DNA from 2 places in the Syntrophotalea acetylenivorans genome. Region 1 is predicted to be linked to the other one. Evidence: riboswitches for the same ligand, from Rfam matches in the RefSeq annotation. Region 1 holds a riboswitch; the other holds the start of a gene.
The links. A riboswitch is a leader RNA that binds a small molecule or an ion and turns the genes downstream of it on or off. The one in region 1 is predicted to bind thiamine pyrophosphate.

Region 1 (5,299 bases):
TTTGTTCCGGCCGATGGGGAGGGAAAAGGATTTTATCCACCGGAAGGCATCGCAGCAGCACACTGATGCCGGCGTTTCCCGCCGCAGCAGCGGAACTGATGTCCTCACGGTTCACGCCGGCAGCCCGCAGCAACTCGCCAATCAGGCGTTCCAAACCTTCAACCAACAGCTTTTGCAGCTGCTTTCCCTGCCCCTTCAAGGCCAGTTCCAGCCGGCTAACGATGTCCGCCCCCAACGAGGCCTGGGGATTGCGCAGGGTCGCTTCGGCTATCACTTGCCCACGGCGGTCGATGAGTCGGCCGGCCAGGGTGGTGGTGCCCAGATCGAGGGCCAATAATGTCTCTTTATCTGTCACAGCACTGCCCCTCTTTGGATCTAAACTGGAATAAATCGGCCAGTTCCGTCCGGCCGGGCGTCTTACTTCTCTTTGCCCTTCCCTCCCCTGTGACGCCGCCGGAGCGAAGTGGGCGTTTTGCGAAACAGGCGGGAAAACTGTTTGAGCGCCAGCGAGTTTTTTTCCGCCCGCAAAACGTCTGCGAAGCGCAGGGGACCCGCAGGACCAGGAGCCGGGGCGCGCTTTTCTGCTTACTCTTTTGCCGCGCAACAAAAAGAGTAAGGCGTCGCGCGGGGACGCAACCCCGCGGTTAAGCATTTCTATTAGCAATCTCAAAAGGCAAGTTGCTAACCGGACAAAACCCACTTTGCACGTGTTTTATACTTCAACCACCCAGATAAACCCGCGGCACCCGTTTACTGATCTGGCAGAAGACCTCATAATTGATGGTATCAATCCGTTGCGCCCACTCTTCAGCAGTAATCACCTGGCCGTTGTCTCGCCCAAGCAGGGTAACCTCGTCGCCAACCTCAACGCATGGTATATCGGTGACGTCGATCAAGGTCCAGTCCATGCAAACAGTCCCCGCCACCGGCGCCCGCTGGCCGCGAATCAGTACTTCGCCCACATTGGATAAATGCCTGCTGTAGCCGTCGGCATAGCCGACCGGAATCGCCGCCAACCTCGTGGGGCGTTCGGCGATGAAACGGTGACCGTAAGAAACCCCGGTTCCTGCCGGAATGTCTTTAAGCTGGGCCACCGCAGTGCGAAAGCTCATCACCGACTGCAAGTCGAGGCGCCCGGCAAAATCAGGAGCGGGAAGACCACCATAAAGTACGATACCAGGCCGCACCAGGTTACACTCGGGGAACTGTTGGGAAAACAGAGCGGCACTGTTGCTAAGATGAATGTGCCTGGGAGTAAAACCGGCTGCGCGGACCAGGCGAAGGGCCTCGCGAAACAGACGGACCTGCTCAGCTGTTAAGGGATGGGTCGGGTCGTCCGCCACGGCAAGGTGGGAGATCAGACCATCCATAGCCAATCCCGGTAACGCGGCCAATGCCGTCAGGGTTGCCGGTAATTCCTCAGCACGAAAACCGAGCCTCCCCATGCCGCTATCGACCTTGAGATGGTAGGAAAGTTTCCGGCCTTCGGCCAAAGCAAGGGTGTTGAGACGGTACGCGGTCTCCAGATCGAAAATCACTGGCACCAGTTGATTGGCCAGTATATCCGGCTCCTGGCCTGGATAAACTCCACCCAGCACCAGGATCGGGCGATTGACTCCAACCCGGCGTAATTCCACCCCCTCTTCGACCATCGCCACCCCGAACAGGTCGGCCCCGGCCTGCTGCAAAGCCGGGGCGATGCGATCGGCACCGTGACCATAAGCATCGGCCTTGACCACCGCTAGCAACGCGCAGCCGTCGCCGGCCTGGTGACGGGCCTGGCGAAAATTGTGCTGCAAGGCGGCAAGATCAATTTCAACGTAGGTGGGGCGATGTCCCTGGCAATGGTGCATGGTGGCGAATTCCGTGTTGGAGCAAACAGATGTATGGAGCGGAAAATGAAGTAGGAAATTTTAGTACGCCGCTGGAAGGCTGTAAAGGACAAATGTCGTCACTACCGCCCCCTCGCCTTGACAGAATCGACCCCCTTCCGATAGAGTCACGGCTACCGACAGCGGTGACAAAAATTACCGTACGCCGGAAAGATACTATACAATGTCAGCATCGACAGACCGCTAGGGGTGTATCATACTGAGAGTTCCGTCAAGGGCGGAGCGACCCTTAGAACCTGATCCGGGTCATACCGGCGGAGGGAAGCGGTGACTAGAGCCGATTACCGTTTCTATCGTCACGTGTCCCGCAACCGACCGTGGCGTTTTTATTTTGCCCAACGGCAAGGACCGAAAGACTTCTGGCCATGAATGACAGTAAAACAGACAAACTGACCGGCCTTTATCTCATTACCGATGGCGCGCGAGGTGAACAGCTCTTCACCAAGGTACGCGCGGCCCTGCAAGGTGGGACGGCCATCGTTCAGTACCGGGCCAAGGACCGCTCTGCCGCCGAAATACAAAGCGAGGCCAAACAACTGGCCGACCTGTGCCGACAGGCCGGAGCCCTGTTCATTATCAATGACGATCCGCATCTGGCCATGGACTGTCAGGCCGACGGCGTGCACCTCGGCCAGCAGGATATGGCTGTCGCTGCGGCCCGCACTTTACTCGGTCCGGATAAAATTATCGGCACCTCGAACCGTACCGTTGAGCAGGCGGTCGCTTCACAAGAAGCCGGGGCCGACTACGTGGCTGTCGGCAGCATCTATCCGACCGGAAGCAAAAGCGATGCGGTGCATATCGGCCTCGATACCTTGCGTGCCATTCGCCAAGCCATCGACGTACCTCTGGTAGCTATCGGAGGCATCAACCGCGATCGGGTCGGCGAAGTAATCGAAGCCGGTGCTGATTCTATCGCCCTGATATCAGCCGTTATGGCCGACCCCGCGCCGGCCCTTGCGGCCCGTGAAATCGCCCTGCAGTTCAACCGACGTCAACCTGTCCCCCATGGCCGGGTGCTGACCGTGGCCGGTTCCGACAGCGGCGGCGGGGCCGGCATCCAGGCCGACCTGAAAACCATCACCCTGCTGGGCAGCTACGGCATGAGCGTCATCACCGCCCTGACCGCCCAGAACACCTGCGGGGTACGGGGCATTCACCCGGTGCCTGTCGACTTTGTCGACGAACAGTTGGCAGCGGTGTTGGACGATCTCGCCCCGGAGGTGATTAAAACCGGTATGCTCCTCGACGCCGGCATCGTTCGCCTGGTCGCCGACCGCCTAAAACAGCACGGTCTACTGGCAATGGTCGATCCGGTAATGATCGCCAAGGGCGGCGCCCCGCTCCTTAGACAGGAAGCCGTCGAAGCCTGCCGCAACCAGTTGCTGCCCCAAACCTATCTGCTCACCCCCAATCTGCCGGAAGCCGCCGAGCTAACCGGCCTGCCGGTGTATAACGAAGCAGACATGGAAAAGGCCGGGCGACGGCTGCAGCAGCTCGGGGCGCGCAACGTGCTGCTCAAAGGCGGCCATCTCGAGGGGGAAGCCATCGATCTGCTGCTGGACGGTGAGACCCTGTACCGTCTGCCGGCTAAACGCATCGACTGTCGCAATACCCACGGCACCGGCTGCACAAGTTCAGCCGCCATCGCCGCCCTGCTGGCAAGCGGTCACCCTCTGCCGCAGGCGGTCACCCTGGCCAAAGAATTTATCACCGAGGCGATCCGCACCGCCCCCGATCTCGGTGCCGGCCACGGGCCGGTCAATCACTTTGCCGCAGCGCAAAAGCTGATGAGAACAATTGATCGAACTGAGCAATGAATCCTCTTTATCAACCCTGAGATTTATGAAGCGTTCGCAAAAACTTACATGTAAGAGATCTGAAAGGTAGACTAATGACCCAGCTCGAACTCGCCCGCCAGGGCATCGTCTCCGATAAAATGCAACAGGCTGCCGAGGCTGCCGGTATCGATGCGGAAATCCTGCGCCAACGGATCGCCGAAGGCACGGCCATCGTCTGCCATAACAACAGGCACACCAACGGCCTGCCGCTGGCCGTGGGCAAGGGCCTGCCAACCCGGGTCAATGCCAATATCGGTACCAGCAAGGACGACACCAGCATCGACAAGGAACTGGAAAAAGCCCGAGTCGCGGTAGCTGCCGGGGCCGACGCCATCATGGACCTGTCCACCGGCGGACCCATTGATGAAATCCGCCACGCCATCATCGCCGAGACCCAGGCCTGCATCGGCAGTGTGCCCCTCTATCAGGCCGCCTGCGACACGGTGGTAAAAAAAGGCAAGGCCATTGTCGATATGAGCGTCGATGAAATCTTTGACGGCATCAAGAAACATCTCGATGACGGCGTCGATTTCATCACCGTGCACTGCGGCGTAACCCGCGCCACCGTCGAGCGTATGGACAACGAAGGCCGGATCATGGAGGTAGTCTCCAGAGGCGGTTCTTTCACCGTAGCCTGGATGGCCCACAACGATGCTGAAAACCCCCTTTTCGAACACTACGACCGCCTGCTGGAACTGGTTAAGCCCTACGACGCCACCCTGTCCCTCGGCGATGGTTTCCGTCCCGGATGTCTGGCCGACGCCACCGACCGGGCACAGATCCACGAACTGATCATCCTTGGTGAGCTCACCCAGCGCGCCTGGGACGCCGGCATCCAGGTCATGATCGAAGGCCCCGGTCACGTGCCCCTTAACCAGATCGAGGCCAACATCCAGCTGCAAAAACGGCTCTGCCACGGCGCGCCCTTCTACGTACTCGGCCCGCTGGTCACCGATATCGCCCCCGGTTACGATCACATCACCTGTGCCATCGGTGGCGCCATTGCCGCCAGCGCCGGGGCCGACTTCCTTTGCTACGTCACCCCCAGCGAGCACCTCTGTCTGCCCAACGTCAAAGATGTGCACGAAGGTGTGATGGCCACCCGCGTCGCCGCCCACGCCGCCGACATCGTCAAAGGCCTGCCCGGAGCCATGGAAAAAGATATCGCCATGAGCAAAGCGCGCAAGGCCCTCGACTGGGAAACCCAATACTGCCTGGCCATAGACCCGGAACTTGCCCGAAAGAGACGGGGCGAATCGGGGGTCGACGAGGAACACGGCGCCTGCACCATGTGCGGCGAGTTCTGTGCCTATAAGGTGATGGACGAAAGAAAGAAATAGAGCTGAGGAATACGGCAGGAAGATAGATCAAAGAAAATTCAAATCGCCCTTGAACCTATAAAAAGTTCAGGGGCGATTTTATAGGGGCCTCATAAATTCCTTGGGAAAACTAAAATCCCCTTCAGCATGATTTAATCGTGCAAGGTTTTGTTGTTGGCTTCGTTTCAGACTTGCAATTACTTTTTGCCACAGAAATTCGTGTCCTTATCATTTCCGATTTCCCGCC
Region 2 (5,299 bases), 1.2 Mb from region 1:
TCGACGAAAAAATTACCCTGATCGACACGGTGAAAGAAGAATTCACCGAGCAGATGATGGAGAAAATCGCTTCGGTGATCGATCCGAAAAAGATTGACTATATCATCAGCAACCACACCGAAATGGACCACTCCGGGGCCCTGCCCCGCGTCGTACATAGAATCGGCAAAGACACACCGGTTTACTGCTCGAAGATGGGCCTGAAAAACCTCTCCGCCCATTTCGGAAACAAGATCAACTTTCGCGCGGTTGCCGACGGTGAAGAGTTGTCTCTTGGCAAACGCACCCTGCAGTTTTTCGAAACCCGCATGATTCATTGGCCGGACAGCATGTTCAGCTATCTCAAAGAGGACAAGATCCTCTTTTCCAGCGACGCATTCGGCCAGCACTATGCTGGCCCAGAGCACTTCGATGACCAGATCGGCGAGGCGATCATGCCCCACGCCAAGAAATATTTCGCCAACATCCTTTGGCTTTTTGCGCCGATGATCAAAGGATTACTGACCAAGTTGAACGGGCTCAACCTGCCCATCGAAATGATCTGCCCCGACCACGGTATTCTCTGGCGCGACAATCCGGCGAAAATCGTAGAAACCTATGCCGAATGGTGCGAACTGCAACCGCAACAGAACAAAGCCCTGGTGATCTACGACAGCATGTGGCACAGCACCGAGGCAATGGCCGATGAAATTGTTGCCGGACTGACCGCCGAAGGCATGGTGGCGAAACCGATGAATCTGCGCCATTGTCATCGCAGCGATGTGGTCACCGAAGCCTTCGATGCCAAAGCTATCGTGGTCGGCTCTCCGACACTTAACAACGGGCTATTTCCGACCGTGGCCGACTTTTTAACCTACCTCAAGGGGCTCAAGCCCAAGAACAAGCAGGCAGCCGCCTTTGGCTCCTACGGCTGGAGCGGCGAAGCCCCCAAGCTGGTGGCCGAACAATTGGCCGGCATGGACCTGGAAATGGTTGAAGACCCGCTGCGAGTACAATACGTTCCAGACCAGGAAGGATGCGAGAGCTGCTATGAATTCGGCCGCCGCATCGCCCAGGCAATGAAGTAAATACTTGTCTCGGAGGCTGTCGGGTTTTCCATGTAACGACAAGAAGGCCGCTCCTGTTTGGGTGCGGCCTTCTTGCTTATGCAACCGACCTAAGCGACCCCTTGACTCCAACGGGCCCTGTTGATACTTTTAAAGAGCGTTGGTGCTGTTCGAATGTAGCGGCGCGACAATCAAAAATCCATGCAACGCCCTAGGGGAGTTTCTAACTGAGAGCCCGGCCACAGCGGGCAACCCTTTGAACCTGATCCGGGTCATTCCGGCGGAGGGAAGCGGCGCGAACTCCGGGGTTTTCTTCGGTCAAGGTCGCCATGCGCGACCTTTTCTTATTATTATGCAAATAGTACTCAACGAACAACCACTGGAAATTACGCCCGACACACGCTTGCACCAATTGCGGGACCGGGTTCAACCCAACGCGGATGTGCTGATCCGAAACGGTCATGCCGAGTCGGGTGATCCGCTATTAGCCGAAGGCGATATTCTGGTCTTTATTGAGCGCGGCCGTATCCCAACCGCTAAAGAACTCGAAGCGCAACTCGTAGCTCGCCATAGTCCCGGAGTCCATAAGCGTCTAAAACAAGCCACGGTCGGCATCGCCGGTCTCGGCGGACTCGGTTCGCCGATAGCGGTGGCACTGGCCCGCAGCGGTATCGGCCGCTTGATTCTGGTGGACTTCGATGTCGTCGAACCGTCCAATCTCAACCGCCAGCAATATTTTGTCGACCAGCTTGGACAGCCCAAGGCCCATGCCCTCAAAGACACCCTGGCCCGTATCAATCCTTACGTGACGGTGGAGGCCCACGTCCTGCGTCTGACCCCAGAAAACGTTTCAGAGTTGTTCAGCGAGGTCGATGTACAGGTCGAGGCCTTCGATGCCGCCGAGCAGAAAGCCATGCTGGTCGAAACCTTTCTCAGCCAATGTCCCGGTAAGCCACTGGTGGCCGGCTCCGGGATGGCAGGGTTTGGCCCGTCCAACAACATTGTTACCCGGCGCGCAGCTGGCAATCTCTATCTGGTTGGTGACGGCGAAACTGCCGCGGCCCCCGGTACCGGCCTGATGGCACCGCGGGTCGGTGTCGCCGCCCATCATCAGGCCAACGCTGTGTTGCGTCTGTTGCTGGGTGAAGAACCGTAATAGAGGAACAATTATGATCACCCTGACCGTAAACGGCCGCCCACAATCGTGTTCTGCCGCAAATATCCACGAACTGCTGCAGGAGCTGCAACTTGCCTGCAGCCAGGTGGCGGTTGAACTCAATCGAAACATCGTACCCCGCGACAACTTTGAACAAACTCCCCTGCGCGATGGCGATGAACTGGAGATCGTCCGTTTCGTCGGCGGCGGCTGAGCATTTTAGAGAAATTATCGAGGAAATTATGGACAAATTGACAATCGCCGGCCGCAGCTTCGCCTCCCGTCTGATGGTCGGGACCGGAAAATTCGCCTCAAATGAACTGATGGCCGCGGCTCTGAACGCCTCCGGCAGCGATATCGTCACCGTCGCCCTGCGTCGCGTCGATATCGACAAGCCCGATGACGATCTGCTGGCCCACATCGACCGCGACAGGTTTCTGCTGCTGCCCAACACCAGCGGCGCCCGAGACGCCGAAGAAGCGGTGCGTCTGGCGCGCCTGGCCCGGGCCGCCGGCTGCGAACCCTGGGTCAAGCTTGAAGTGACCCCCGATCCCTATTACCTGCTGCCCGACCCCATCGAAACCCTTAAGGCGGCGGAGATCCTGGTCAAAGACGGCTTTACCGTGCTGCCCTATATCAACGCCGACCCGGTGCTGGCCAAGCACCTGCAGGAAGTCGGCACCGCGACGGTCATGCCTCTGGGCGCCCCCATCGGCACCAACAAGGGGGTCCGTACCCGGGACAGCATCGCCATTATCATCGAGCAGGCCATCGTGCCGGTGGTGGTCGACGCCGGTCTTGGCGCGCCCTCCCATGCCGCCGAGGCTATGGAGATGGGCGCCGACGCCGTACTGGTCAACACCGCCCTGGCCGTCACCCCCGATCCGGCCCGCATGGCGGCCGCATTCGCTAAAGGAGTTGAGGCCGGACGCGAGGCCTACCTGGCCGGTCTCGGTGCTATCAAAGATCAGGCCGAAGCCTCCAGCCCCTTAACCGGCTTTTTGCGAGATTGATCGTGACCTTTCTAAACGAATTCAATCAATGGACTCCAGAGCGGGTGCAACAGCTGATCGATGCTGCCGGTCCCGCCCAGGTCGAACAGGCCCTGGCCAACGAGCATCTGCGCCTGATGGACCTGGCGGCGCTGCTATCACCAGCCGCCGAAGGCTATCTCGAACAATTGGCCCAAAGAGCCCATCGCCTCACCCAGCAGCGCTTTGGCAAGACCATTCAGCTCTATGCGCCCCTGTACCTGTCTAACCTCTGCTGCAACAGTTGCCTGTACTGCGGTTTTAACGCCGACAACCAGATGGAGCGCCGCACCTTAAGTCTCGACGAAGTGGAAGCCGAAGCCCGCATTCTGCACGAAAGGGGCTTTCGCCACATCCAACTGCTGACCGGCGAAGCGCCCGGCGCGGTCGAAAACGCCTATCTGGCTGCCGCGGTGCAGAAGATACGGCCGTTTTTTTCTTCCATCTCCATTGAAGTCTATCCCATGGACGAATGCGGTTATGCGCAGATGGTCGCCGCCGGTGTCGACAACCTGACCGTCTACCAGGAGACTTATGAGCGCAGCCTCTACGACGAGCTGCACCCCTACGGACCCAAACGGGACTTCGACTGGCGGTTGAACGCCGCCGAAAGGGGAGGATCTGCCGGATTGCGTTCCATCGGCATCGGTGCCCTGCTCGGCCTGAGCGACTGGCGTAAAGAGGGATTTTATGTCGGCCTGCACGCCCGCTACCTGGCCAAGCACTTCTGGCGCAGCCGGATCAATATCTCCTTTCCGCGCCTGCGACCTGCCGACGGCGGGTTCAAACCGCTGGCACCGGTTTCCGATGCGGCACTGGTGCAGCTGATCTGCGTCATGCGCTTGCTGATGCCCGACTCGGCGCTGGTGCTGTCGACCCGGGAGAGTGCCAGCCTGCGTGATCACCTGCTGCCGTTGGGCATCACCCAGATCAGCGCCGGTTCGTCCACCTCGCCAGGGGGCTACGGACAGCAGGCTGAATCGAGTCAACAATTCGCCATCGACGACGACCGAGACGCTGAAGAGATCTGCTCCATGCTGCGGGCCCAGGGATACGATCCGGTATTCAAGGACTGGGATCGGGCGTTTCTCGACAACTCCAATCGCTGACATGCACCGACCGAACCCCATCGACTTCAGTCTCTACCTGATCAGCAGCATGCAGGCCCTGCCGCAAGGCCGGGACCTGCTGCAGGCTATCGAGCAGGCCCTGCAGGGCGGAGTGGATGCGGTACAGTTGCGGGACAAGAATCTACCGACCAGCGAACGCCTGGCTCTAGCAAAGGAGTTACGCACCCTGACCCGCCGTTACCGGGCACGTCTGCTGATCAACGGTTCCGTCGATATCGCTCTGGCCGCCGAAGCCGACGGTGTCCATCTCGGTACCGCCTCACTACCGATTGCCGAAGCACGCAGCCTCCTTGGCCCAAAAAGGTTAATCGGTTACTCCGCCCATGGCCTGGAAGAACTGTCCCTGGTCGCCGAGCAAGGAGCCGACTTCGCAACTTTCAGCCCGGTTTTCTTCACCCCTTCCAAAGCGGCCTACGGCTCCCCTCAAGGACTGGAGCAACTGACCAGGGCCTGCAACACCAGCCCCATGCCGGTCTTTGCTTTGGGAGGCATCAACCTGAGCCGCATCCCAGACGTTCGTCAGGCGGGGGTTCAAGGGATTGCCGTTATCTCTGCAATTCTAGCCAGCAGCGAGCCTCTGCGGGCCGCCCGGACCCTGAAAACCGCTCTTACAGAGAATTAACACCCAGCCCTTTCTGAATCAGCGATTGAAATCACTGCTTTATTCTAAACGCAGTCCTCTTGGCTCCAAGTTCTTGAAAATACTTTTCCCTTTAACGCCAAAGCTCATCTTGCGGAACTTCTCCCAGTCCGATAATATTTAACTACCTGACTCCATTACTTTCCTCGCGGCGCCACAGGAGCCTCCCTTTCCATGGAAATCGTCCTGGTTCTGCTGATTCTGCTGATGGCTGTGGTTCTGTTTGCCAGCGAATGGCTGCCGATAGACCTGACCAGCCTGCTGATTCTACTGGCTCTGGCAACAACCGGACTGGT

Region 2: another riboswitch for thiamine pyrophosphate. It lies ahead of thiF (sulfur carrier protein ThiS adenylyltransferase ThiF); the one in region 1 lies ahead of thiD (bifunctional hydroxymethylpyrimidine kinase/phosphomethylpyrimidine kinase).

Annotation. Positions count from the first base shown of each region.
Region 1 is NZ_CP015519.1:3,076,715-3,082,013, reverse strand. Features, by position in the region: gene A7E78_RS14130 (ASKHA domain-containing protein) at 1-355, opposite strand, end outside; gene alr (alanine racemase) at 720-1,853, opposite strand; TPP riboswitch at 2,068-2,172, shown strand; gene thiD (bifunctional hydroxymethylpyrimidine kinase/phosphomethylpyrimidine kinase) at 2,258-3,712, shown strand; gene thiC (phosphomethylpyrimidine synthase ThiC) at 3,787-5,073, shown strand; gene A7E78_RS15795 ((2Fe-2S)-binding protein) at 5,250-5,299, opposite strand, start outside.
Region 2 is NZ_CP015519.1:1,896,463-1,901,761, forward strand. Features, by position in the region: gene A7E78_RS08715 (FprA family A-type flavoprotein) at 1-1,067, shown strand, start outside; TPP riboswitch at 1,250-1,352, shown strand; gene thiF (sulfur carrier protein ThiS adenylyltransferase ThiF) at 1,399-2,202, shown strand; gene thiS (sulfur carrier protein ThiS) at 2,216-2,416, shown strand; gene A7E78_RS08730 (thiazole synthase) at 2,445-3,215, shown strand; gene thiH (2-iminoacetate synthase ThiH) at 3,218-4,342, shown strand; gene thiE (thiamine phosphate synthase) at 4,344-4,985, shown strand; gene A7E78_RS08745 (SLC13 family permease) at 5,178-5,299, shown strand, end outside.